Regions from separate parts of the Collimonas sp. PA-H2 genome, predicted to be linked through region 1. Evidence: predicted binding sites of a transcription regulator. Region 1 holds the regulator's gene; each other region holds the start of a gene.
The links. The regulator HrcA, encoded in region 1, represses chaperone genes, less so after heat shock. The targets are predictions, from matches to a motif close to TTAGCACTCNNNNNNNNNGAGTGCTAA.

Region 1 (3,274 bases):
AGGACTGTCCAGCAAGGGGTTTTTCGAGGCGCAGCCGGCCAATGCGGCCATCAGGACAAAGCTAGCGGTCAAAGCGGAGGTACGGGCAGGGGAGAGCAACATTCGCATAAGGATCTCAATTGATTGAGCAACTGTGCTAAAACGCTATATGATAAAGCAGATCATCCATTTGTGACCAAAACATGCCGAACAATCCATCCGAACTAAAAGCCAGCGGCCTCAAAGCCACATTGCCACGCCTCAAAATCCTGGAAATCTTCCAGAACAGCGAAGTGCGGCACTTGAGCGCTGAAGACGTCTATAAGATCTTGCTCAGCGAAAATCTTGATGTCGGCCTGGCAACTGTGTACCGCGTACTGACGCAATTTGAGCAGGCAGGGCTGTTGCAACGCAACCACTTTGAAACCGGCAAGGCCGTGTTCGAACTCAACGAAGGCTCGCATCACGACCATCTGGTCTGTCTGGATTGCGGCCTGGTCGAAGAGTTCTACGACGAGGAAATTGAAAAGCGCCAGAAAATCGTCGCCAAGGAACACGGTTTTGAAATCGCCGACCATGCGCTGGCCCTGTACGGCCATTGCCGCGACTGCCGCAAGAAAAAGGCTTGATCCCTTGTTCGCTGCCGCTCAGCGCGTACGTGTCTTGGCTGCCTTAGGCGCCGGCTTGGCGTTAGCCTTGCGCACCGCCGCCGCATAAGCCAGCCGCGCCCACGGCGTCATGGCGTGGGCCGAATCCATGGCGTCTTCCGGCGCCGACCAGTAGCTCATCTCAATCGTTTTCCCCCTGCTCTCGGTAACGAAGGGCCGGCACCCGGCGGCGGCAAACTGCGGTCGGGTCAGTTCATCTGTCTTCAGGAACAAGGTGCTATCGGCGACCAGGCCGATCATCACGCTGTCGTGATAGATGCCGTAACCGCCGAACATGCGCCGTGCGCTGACAGCGCCAAACGGCTCCAGCAGCTCACGGATATAATCGATGATGGCGTCGTTGCGGGACATGCGGGCAGCCCTGGTCAGCTGTGGCTGAGGGCGTTCGACAGCAGCTTGGCGGTGATATTCACGATCGGGATCACCCGTTCATAAGCCATCCGCGTCGGCCCGATCACGCCCAGCGTGCCGACGATCTTGCCGTTGACTTCATACGGCGCCGTCACCACGCTCATCTCGTCCATCGGCACCAGCTGCGATTCGCCGCCGATGAAGATCTGCACGCCAGTGGCCTTGCCGGAGATATCCAGCAACTGCATCAGGCCGGTTTTTTGCTCGAACATGTCGAACAGCTTGCGCAAGGAATCCATATTGGACGACAGGTCGGTCACGCTGAGCAGATTGCGCTCGCCGGAAATCACCACCTCGTCGCTGTTGTCGGTCATGGCGTCGCTGCCGGCTTCCACGGCGGCCTGCATCAGCCAGGTCATGTCGTCGCGCAGCTTGCGCAATTCGCCTTGCAGGCGCAGGCGGACGTCGTCCAGGCTGAGGCCGCCGTAATGCTGGTTGATATAGTTGGCCGCCTGCACCAGTTTCGCCGGGCTGTAGTCGACATCGGTCAGCAGCAGGCGGTTCTGGACGTCGCCGCTGGGGCTGACGATCACCAGCAGGATGCGTTTTTCCGACAGCCGCAGGAATTCGATCTGCTGGAAAATCGATTCGCGCCGCGGACTCAGCACGACGCCGGCAAAATGCGATAATGATGACAACACTTGCGCCGCATTGGTGATGATTTTCTGCTGCGAGCTGGGCTGCAGGCTGTTTTGCATTTTCGATTCGAGCGCGGTCTCGTCGATAGCCTCGACCGTCAGCAGGGTATCGACGAACATGCGGTAGCCGCGCGGTGTCGGCACCCGCCCGGCAGAAGTATGGGGACTGGCGACGAAGCCCATTTCCTCGAGGTCGGCCATGATGTTGCGGATGGTCGCCGGCGACAGCTCCAGTCCCGAGATCTTGGACAGGGCACGCGAGCCGACCGGCTGGCCGTCGGCAATATACCGTTCGACCAGGGCCTTGAGCAGGGTTTGAGCGCGATTATCTAGTTGCATATGGTTCTATTTTAGCGAGCGCTGCGCATGCTTGCCAGCGCCTTACGCACTTTAACTAAAGCACTTATACACTGTTTTAGCCAGCAAATCGTGTTTGTTCGAGCCATGCCTCCAGTTCATTCAGGCTGGTGCAGCTGGCTTGCGGCTGGACCCCCTCCGGCAGCGCGCGCTCAAAGCGATTGATCCAGACCGCCTGCAAGCCGGCCTGCTGGGCGCCGACCACGTCCAGCAGGGGGTCGTCGCCGACGTACAGGGCTTCCTGCGGCGCCACCTTGAGGGCGGCGCAGGCGGCGTGGAAGATAGCCGGATCGGGCTTGGCGCTGCCGAAGCTGTGGGCTGCGATCGAGGCCTGGAAATGGCCGGCCAGGCCGATTTTCTCAAGGTCGGCAAAGCCGTTCGAGACCGTACCCAGCGGCAGGCGGCGCTGCAGCCGGCTCAGTACCGGCTGGACGTCGGCGAACGGCGTCACCGCATGGCGCGCTTCGGAAAACACGGCCATGGCGGCATCTGCCTTGGCCGGGTCTTCGCCGACGCTGCTGAGGGCAGTGCTCAGCGCCGCGTGGCGCAGCTTCCACAGATCGAAGCGGAACACCGGATCGGTAGCCACCAGCTGCAGCCGCTGCTGGCGCAGGCTGTCGATGCTGAACTGGCGGGTGAGCGCCTCGGCATTGGCCTGCAGCCACTCGAACAGGATTTGTTCGGCGCGCGCGATCACTGGCGCTATCGGCCATAGCGTATCGTCAAGATCGAACAGAACCGCTTTGATGATCTGCGGCTTGTCCGGCTGCGAATGGGGGGAAGGTGTTGAATTATTCATCAGAGCCACGTGCGTATCCTTCATTGCAAGCCTAAATTATGGTCTAATCGCCAGCATGTGGCCTATAAAATTACCTTCTCAAGCGAATTTGCCGGAACCTGCGCCGAAGACCATTGCGATCGTCGGCAAGTATTTTGCCGCCGGCATTTCCGAATCGCTGACTGAAATCGTCGATTTCCTGCAAGGTCGCGGCCATCACGTGGTGCTGGAGGCCGAGACCGCGCAGAATGTCGCCTTGCCCGGCATCGCCGCCATGACCCCGGAGCAGATCGGCGAACAGGCCGATGCCGCCATCATTGTTGGCGGCGACGGCACCATGCTGGGTATTGCACGCCAGCTGGCGCCCTATGATGTGCCGCTGATTGGCATCAACCAGGGCCGGCTGGGTTTCATTACCGATATTTCGCTGGAGCGGATGCTGC
Region 2 (3,274 bases), 1.4 Mb from region 1:
CGACATCTGGATGCCGGACACCGACGGCGTGACGCTGCTCAAGGAATGGCAGCGCGACGGCTTGCTGACCATGCCGGTCATCATGATGTCCGGCCACGCCACCATCGACACCGCGGTAGAAGCGACGCGCATCGGCGCCCTGAATTTCCTGGAAAAGCCGATTGCCTTGCAAAAACTGTTGAAAGCGGTCCAGCAGGGGTTGTCGCAGGGACCGAAGACCGCCCGCGCGCCAACCCTCTATCCGCAACCGGTCGCCGCCACCAACGAATTGGGCGACGTGGTCGCCGCTGCGGGCGCCTTTAACAATCCGATCGCGTCCGACAGCGGACACGCCGCAGCCATGCCATCGGTGGCGGCAGCCTCGGAAAGCCTGTTCTCGACATCGTTCGGCCTGCCTTTGCGTGAAGCACGCGATGCTTTCGAGCGCGCCTATTTCGAATACCATCTGATCCGCGAAAGCGGCAGCATGACCAGAGTGGCCGAAAAAACCGGACTGGAGCGCACCCATCTGTACCGGAAACTGAAGCAACTCGGCGTCGATCCGGGAAAGCTGTCGAAAAAGGGCGGATGACACTCACGACGCTAGTCAGCGGCAGAGCGGCGAGCGCGCGCGAAGCCGCAATCTGGTCTGCACTGCAGCAAGAATTGGCGCAGCAGGGCGTTTATCAGAGTACCGCACTGATTCTGGAAGGCCTGGCCGACGGCAAGCTGGCCACGGCCGACCTGCCGCCAGAACTGGAAGTCAAACGCATCGCCCCGGGCTGTTTTTGCTGCATTGGCAACCTGACGCTGCGGGTCACTTTGAACCGCCTGCTGCGCAAAGCGCCAGCGCGATTGTTCATCAGCATTGCCGACGACACCCACCTGGAGCAAATCCGCGCTTTCCTCAGCCAGCCGCCGTACGACGCTTATCTCTCCCTGACCCAGGACCTGACGGTCTGAGCCACTGTCGTCCGGCAGCGGGAATTGCCCTGCGGCTATGCAGCATTTTCCTGCCGCCGGCACGCAACTTTCCTCGGCTTTTCCCCTCTAAGTTGTTGCGTATGACAATCATAAGAATAATTCCAATAGCAGCACGCTATGTACATTCACTAACAAATCCTATTAGCACTCTGAATTAGAGAGTGCTAATATATTCCCGTCATACGTCTGATCGTTGATCAACCGGCAGCCTGAGCTGGCCGGACAGCAAGGAGAAAGAATGAAGAATCCATCAGTCAGCACCGCATTAATGCCTACCGAGAGCAACGCCCTGGCGCTCGGCTTTTCCGGCACGCTGGGGAATATCGACGCTTATATCTCGGCCGTGAACCGCCTGCCGATGTTGACACACGATGAAGAAATTTCTCTTGCGCAACAATTGCGCGACAAAAACGACCTTGGCGCCGCTCAAAAGCTGGTGCTGTCGCATTTGCGCCTGGTGGTCTCGATCGCCCGCGGCTACCTCGGTTATGGCTTGCCGCACGCTGACCTGATCCAGGAAGGCAACATTGGCCTGATGAAAGCCGTCAAGCGCTTCGACCCGGACCAGGGTGTACGGCTGGTGTCGTACGCCATGCACTGGATCAAGGCGGAAATGCATGAATACATCCTGAAAAACTGGCGCCTGGTGAAAGTAGCCACCACCAAGGCGCAGCGCAAGCTGTTTTTCAATCTGCGCAGCCACAAGGAGGGCCTGGACGCGATGACGCCGTCGCAGGTCGACGCCCTGGCCAAGACCCTCAACGTCAAGCGCGAAGAAGTGATCGAGATGGAAACGCGCCTGACCGGCCGCGACATCGCACTGGATGCGCCAACCGATGACGACGATGACAAATTTGCACCGATTGCCTATCTGTCGTCGGAATCGCAGGAACCGACCAAGGTGCTGGAAGCGCAGCGCTATGACCGCCTGCAATCGGAAGGCCTCGAATCTGCCCTGGGCAAGCTGGATGAACGCTCGCGTCGCATCGTCGAAGCCCGCTGGCTGGCCAACGACGACGGTTCCGGCGCCACCTTGCATGAGCTGGCCGACGAATTCGGCGTCTCGGCGGAGCGCATACGGCAAATCGAAGCGGTTGCCTTGAAGAAAATGAAGGGCTCGCTGGCGGCATTTGCCTGATCATCGACTTTTTCCTATGAAGCCCCCTGCAGCCTTACGGTCCAGGGGGCTTTGTTTTTCCTCTCGGTGTTACACTATTGCCTATACGTAAACATGGCCGAAAGCAGTAGAACGCCCAATGAACAGCAACAATACAGACACGGCGATTTATAAAGTGCTGTTGATAGGCGGCTACGGCTTCTTCGGAAAGAAACTTGCGGAACGGCTGGCCCTGGACCCTCTCCTGCACGTCATGCTCGCCGGGCGCGACCTTAGCGCCGCCCAGGCCCTGGCGGACTCGCTCAATCAACTTACGCCACCCGCGCGCTTTTCCGCACTCCGTATCGACGTACAGGATGCGCAGCTTGCTGCGTGCATCGAAGCCAGCGGCGCCAATGCCGTAATACATACCAGCGGCCCGTTTCAAGGCCAGGGCTACGATGTTGCGCGCGCCTGCATCGCTGCCGGAGCGCATTATGTGGACCTGGCCGACGGCCGCGATTTCGTCTCCGGCATCACGGCGCTGGACGCCTCAGCCAGGCAGGCGGATGTGCTGGTGACCAGCGGCGCCAGTTCGGTGCCGGCTTTGTCGAGCGCGGTTGTCGACCAGTTGGCAGCGGATTTCCGTGAGCTGCACGACATCGCCATCGGCATCAGTCCCGGCAACCGCACCGAGCGCGGCCTGGCGACAGTACGCGCCATTCTCGGCTATTGCGGCGCATCGTTCCTGCAATGGAGCGATGGACGATGGCAGCCTGTAGTCGGCTGGCAGGGATTACGCCGCCAGCGCTACCAGCAACCTGTCGGCAACCGCTGGCTGGCTAACTGCGACGTTCCCGACCTACAGCTCTTCCCGGCTCGCTATCCCGGCGTCCGCAACATTTCCTTTGGCGCCGGCCTGGAGCTTCCTGTGCTGCATTTCGGGGTCTGGCTGATGGCTGGCATGCGTCGCCTCGGATTGGTGCATAACTGGTCGCGCTACGCGGCTATGCTGAAACGGCTTAGCGACCTTTTCATCCGCTTCGGTTCCGATGCCGGCGCCATGCATGTCGAGGTGACAGGGGTTGGCGCCGACGGCACACAGCAGCATCGGCGCTGGACACTGATTGCGGCCGAGGGCGACGGCCCCTACGTGCCTACTTTGGCGAGCGCCGCGCTAGTGGGCAAGCTGGCGCGCCGGCTCATTGACCGGCG
Region 3 (3,274 bases), 180 kb from region 1:
GGCAGTTGAGTTGCGCAAGCCGACGCTTGCCTTCGAGGGGCCGGTGCCGGACGCCTTCTCGCTGCGCGCCGCGCAGCCGATGATTGGCACCGGCTTGCTGGAAGCCGTGCCGGAAGCGGACATCCTTGCGCGCGCACGCGCGACGCCGGATGAAGATGGCGTCAAGGGCCTGCCTAACTTCGTCTTCGATCCTGAGACCCGCGCCGTGCGCTTGGGCCGCTTCGGCTGGAAGGCATCCAAGGCGACACTGCGCCAGCAAGCTGCTTCCGCCTTGCTGCTGGACATGGCGGTGACCTCGCCGGTCTACCCCAACCGTGCCTGCAACACCGACCCTGCCGGTTGCGCCTCCGCCGGCGTGCAAAAAGGCATCTCGGAGTCCGATCTGCAAGCGATCTCGCACTATCTTTCACTGGTGGGCGTGCCGGCCCAGCGCAGTCTTGCCAGCGGCTTCCCCAAGGGCGTAGCGCCATTGGATGAACACCGCGTCGACCCGGCCCAGGTAAGCAGCGGCGCCAAGGTCTTCCAGGGCATACGATGCACCGCCTGCCACGCAGTGGAGATGAAGACCGGATCTGGCCATCTGTTTGCCGAGTTGCGTAACCAGACCATCCACCCGTACACCGACTTGCTGCTGCACGACATGGGCGCCGACCTTGCCGACAAGTTTGTCGAGGGCCAGGCCAAGGGCAGCATGTGGCGCACGGCGCCTTTGTGGGGTATCGGCTACACCGACAAGGTGATGGGCAACAGCGCCAAAGTCGGTTATCTGCATGATGGCCGCGCCCGCAATCTCACCGAGGCCATCCTCTGGCATGGCGGCGAGGCGGACCGCACCCGCCAGCGCTTCCAGGCCCTGTCCGCGACCGACCGCGAAGCCCTGCTGGCGTTCCTCAGGTCTCTGTAGTCTGCTTAAGGACTGTGTTGCATGATGTGCCGGCCGCCGGGCAGATAAGCTGCCCGGCGGCCGTTTGCATTACAGGTATTTCCGGCTCTGCCTTTCGACGGCCTTCGCACCAGCGCCAATAGCTGTGCACACTCTTTTCAGAAATAAAAGAGCCTCCGTCGATCCCAATCATTGCCATTAAGCATTAAACGAATATCGATAATTGCAAATTACGCAATTCAAGATCAATGCAAACCGGAATGCGGGCTTGAAAAATCAACAGAGCGTCCCTATACTTAGCACTCGTTAGGAGAGAGTGCTAACAATCTCCCCGAACTAACTAGTCACTGTGCGGCGCATATATATAGCAAAGCAGAACAGTGGTGCTTTGCTGCGATGTTGCTGCAAATACAAATAACCTGTTGAATCTTAAGGAGTCACATATGAATCTTCGTCCTTTGCACGATCGCGTTATCGTCAAGCGTCTCGACCAGGAAACCAAGACCGCATCCGGTATCGTGTTGCCTGAAGCGGCTGCTGAAAAGCCGGATCAAGGTGAAGTGCTGGCCGTCGGTAACGGCAAGATTCTGGAAAACGGCAATGTCCGTGCGCTGGCAGTCAAGGTTGGCGATCGCGTTCTGTTCGGCAAATACTCCGGCCAGGCTGTCAAGATCGACGGCAATGAGTTGCTGGTAATGCGCGAAGAAGACCTGTTTGCCGTAGTTGAAGGCAAGTAATTTCGGTTAAACCGGGATTATCTGATTGATCGGCGCCCAGCGCGCCTCATCAGGTCCGTGCACTACACAATCGAATTCAACCCTATTCAGGAGAATCAAACATGGCAGCAAAGCAAGTAATTTTCGGCGATGAAGCACGCGCCAAGATCGTCAACGGCGTCAACATCCTGGCTAACGCAGTCAAGGTCACTTTGGGTCCTAAGGGCCGTAACGTGGTTTTGGAGCGCAGCTTCGGCGCCCCTACAGTAACCAAGGACGGTGTTTCGGTCGCTAAAGAAATCGAGCTGAAAGACAAGCTGGAAAACATGGGCGCGCAGCTCGTGAAAGAAGTTGCTTCCAAGACTTCCGACAACGCTGGTGACGGTACCACTACCGCTACCGTGCTGGCACAAGCTATCGTTCGCGAAGGCTTCAAGTACGTTGCCGCCGGTTTCAACCCTACAGACCTGAAGCGCGGTATCGACAAAGCTGTTGTCGCCATCGTTGCTGAAATCAAGACTCTGTCGAAGCCAACTACAACCAGCAAGGAAATCGCCCAAGTTGGTTCGATCTCCGCTAACTCCGACACCGACATCGGTGAAATCATTGCCAAGGCAATGGACAAAGTCGGCAAAGAAGGCGTGATCACAGTTGAAGATGGCAAGTCGCTGGAAAACGAACTGGACATCGTCGAAGGTATGCAATTCGACCGCGGCTACCTGTCGCCATACTTCATCAACAACCAGGAAAAGCAAGTTGTTGCTCTGGAAAATCCGTTCATCCTGTTGTTCGACAAAAAAGTATCGAACATCCGTGACCTGCTGCCGATCCTGGAACAAGTCGCCAAGTCCGGCCGTCCACTGCTGATCATCGCAGAAGATGTCGAAGGCGAAGCACTGGCTACTCTGGTGGTCAACAACATCCGCGGCATCCTGAAGACTGCAGCTGTCAAGGCTCCAGGTTTCGGCGACCGTCGTAAAGCCATGCTGGAAGACATCGCTATCCTGACCGGCGGCCAAGTGATCGCCGAAGAAGTCGGCCTGACCCTGGAAAAAGCTACTCTGGCTGAACTGGGCCAAGCCAAGCGCATCGAAATCAGCAAGGAAAACACCACCATCATCGACGGTGCAGGCGAAGCCATCACTATCGAAGCTCGCGTCAAGCAAATCCGCGCGCAAATCGAAGAAGCATCTTCGGATTACGACCGTGAAAAACTGCAAGAACGCGTTGCCAAGCTGGCCGGCGGCGTTGCTCTGATCAAAGTCGGTGCTGCTACCGAAGTTGAAATGAAAGAAAAGAAAGCACGCGTTGAAGATGCTCTGCACGCTACCCGTGCAGCAGTTGAAGAAGGCGTTGTGCCAGGCGGCGGCGTTGCATTCCTGCGCGCACGTGCCAATATCAAGGACCTGAAGGGCGACAATCCTGACCAGGAAGCCGGCATCAAGATCGTGCTGCGCGCGATCGAAGAGCCACTGCGCCAGATCGTATTCAACGCTGGCGACGAGCCATCGGTTGTGGTCAACGCGGTCTTGGCAGGCAAGGGCAACTACGGTTACAACGCTGCCGACGGCACTTATGGCGACATGATTGCACTGGGCATCCTGGACCCAACCAAGGTTACCCGTTCGGCATTGCAAAACGCCGCTTCGGTTGCCTCCCTGATCCTGACTACTGA

Region 2: a site for HrcA is predicted at 1,105-1,131, ahead of rpoH (RNA polymerase sigma factor RpoH). Genes of this name have one in related genera too.
Region 3: a site for HrcA is predicted at 1,180-1,206, ahead of groES (co-chaperone GroES). Genes of this name have one in related genera too.

Annotation. Positions count from the first base shown of each region.
Region 1 is NZ_PDBX01000001.1:1,612,978-1,616,251, reverse strand. Features, by position in the region: gene BCF11_RS07245 (outer membrane protein assembly factor BamE) at 1-108, opposite strand, end outside; gene fur (ferric iron uptake transcriptional regulator) at 183-608, shown strand; gene BCF11_RS07235 (TfoX/Sxy family protein) at 627-998, opposite strand; gene hrcA (heat-inducible transcriptional repressor HrcA) at 1,013-2,035, opposite strand; gene BCF11_RS07225 (HAD family hydrolase) at 2,112-2,852, opposite strand; gene BCF11_RS07220 (NAD kinase) at 2,908-3,274, shown strand, end outside.
Region 2 is NZ_PDBX01000001.1:3,053,686-3,056,959, reverse strand. Features, by position in the region: gene BCF11_RS13990 (response regulator) at 1-571, shown strand, start outside; gene BCF11_RS13985 (GTPase) at 568-942, shown strand; gene rpoH (RNA polymerase sigma factor RpoH) at 1,202-2,101, shown strand; gene BCF11_RS13975 (saccharopine dehydrogenase family protein) at 2,220-3,274, shown strand, end outside.
Region 3 is NZ_PDBX01000001.1:1,429,112-1,432,385, forward strand. Features, by position in the region: gene BCF11_RS06505 (di-heme oxidoredictase family protein) at 1-904, shown strand, start outside; gene groES (co-chaperone GroES) at 1,327-1,620, shown strand; gene groL (chaperonin GroEL) at 1,722-3,274, shown strand, end outside.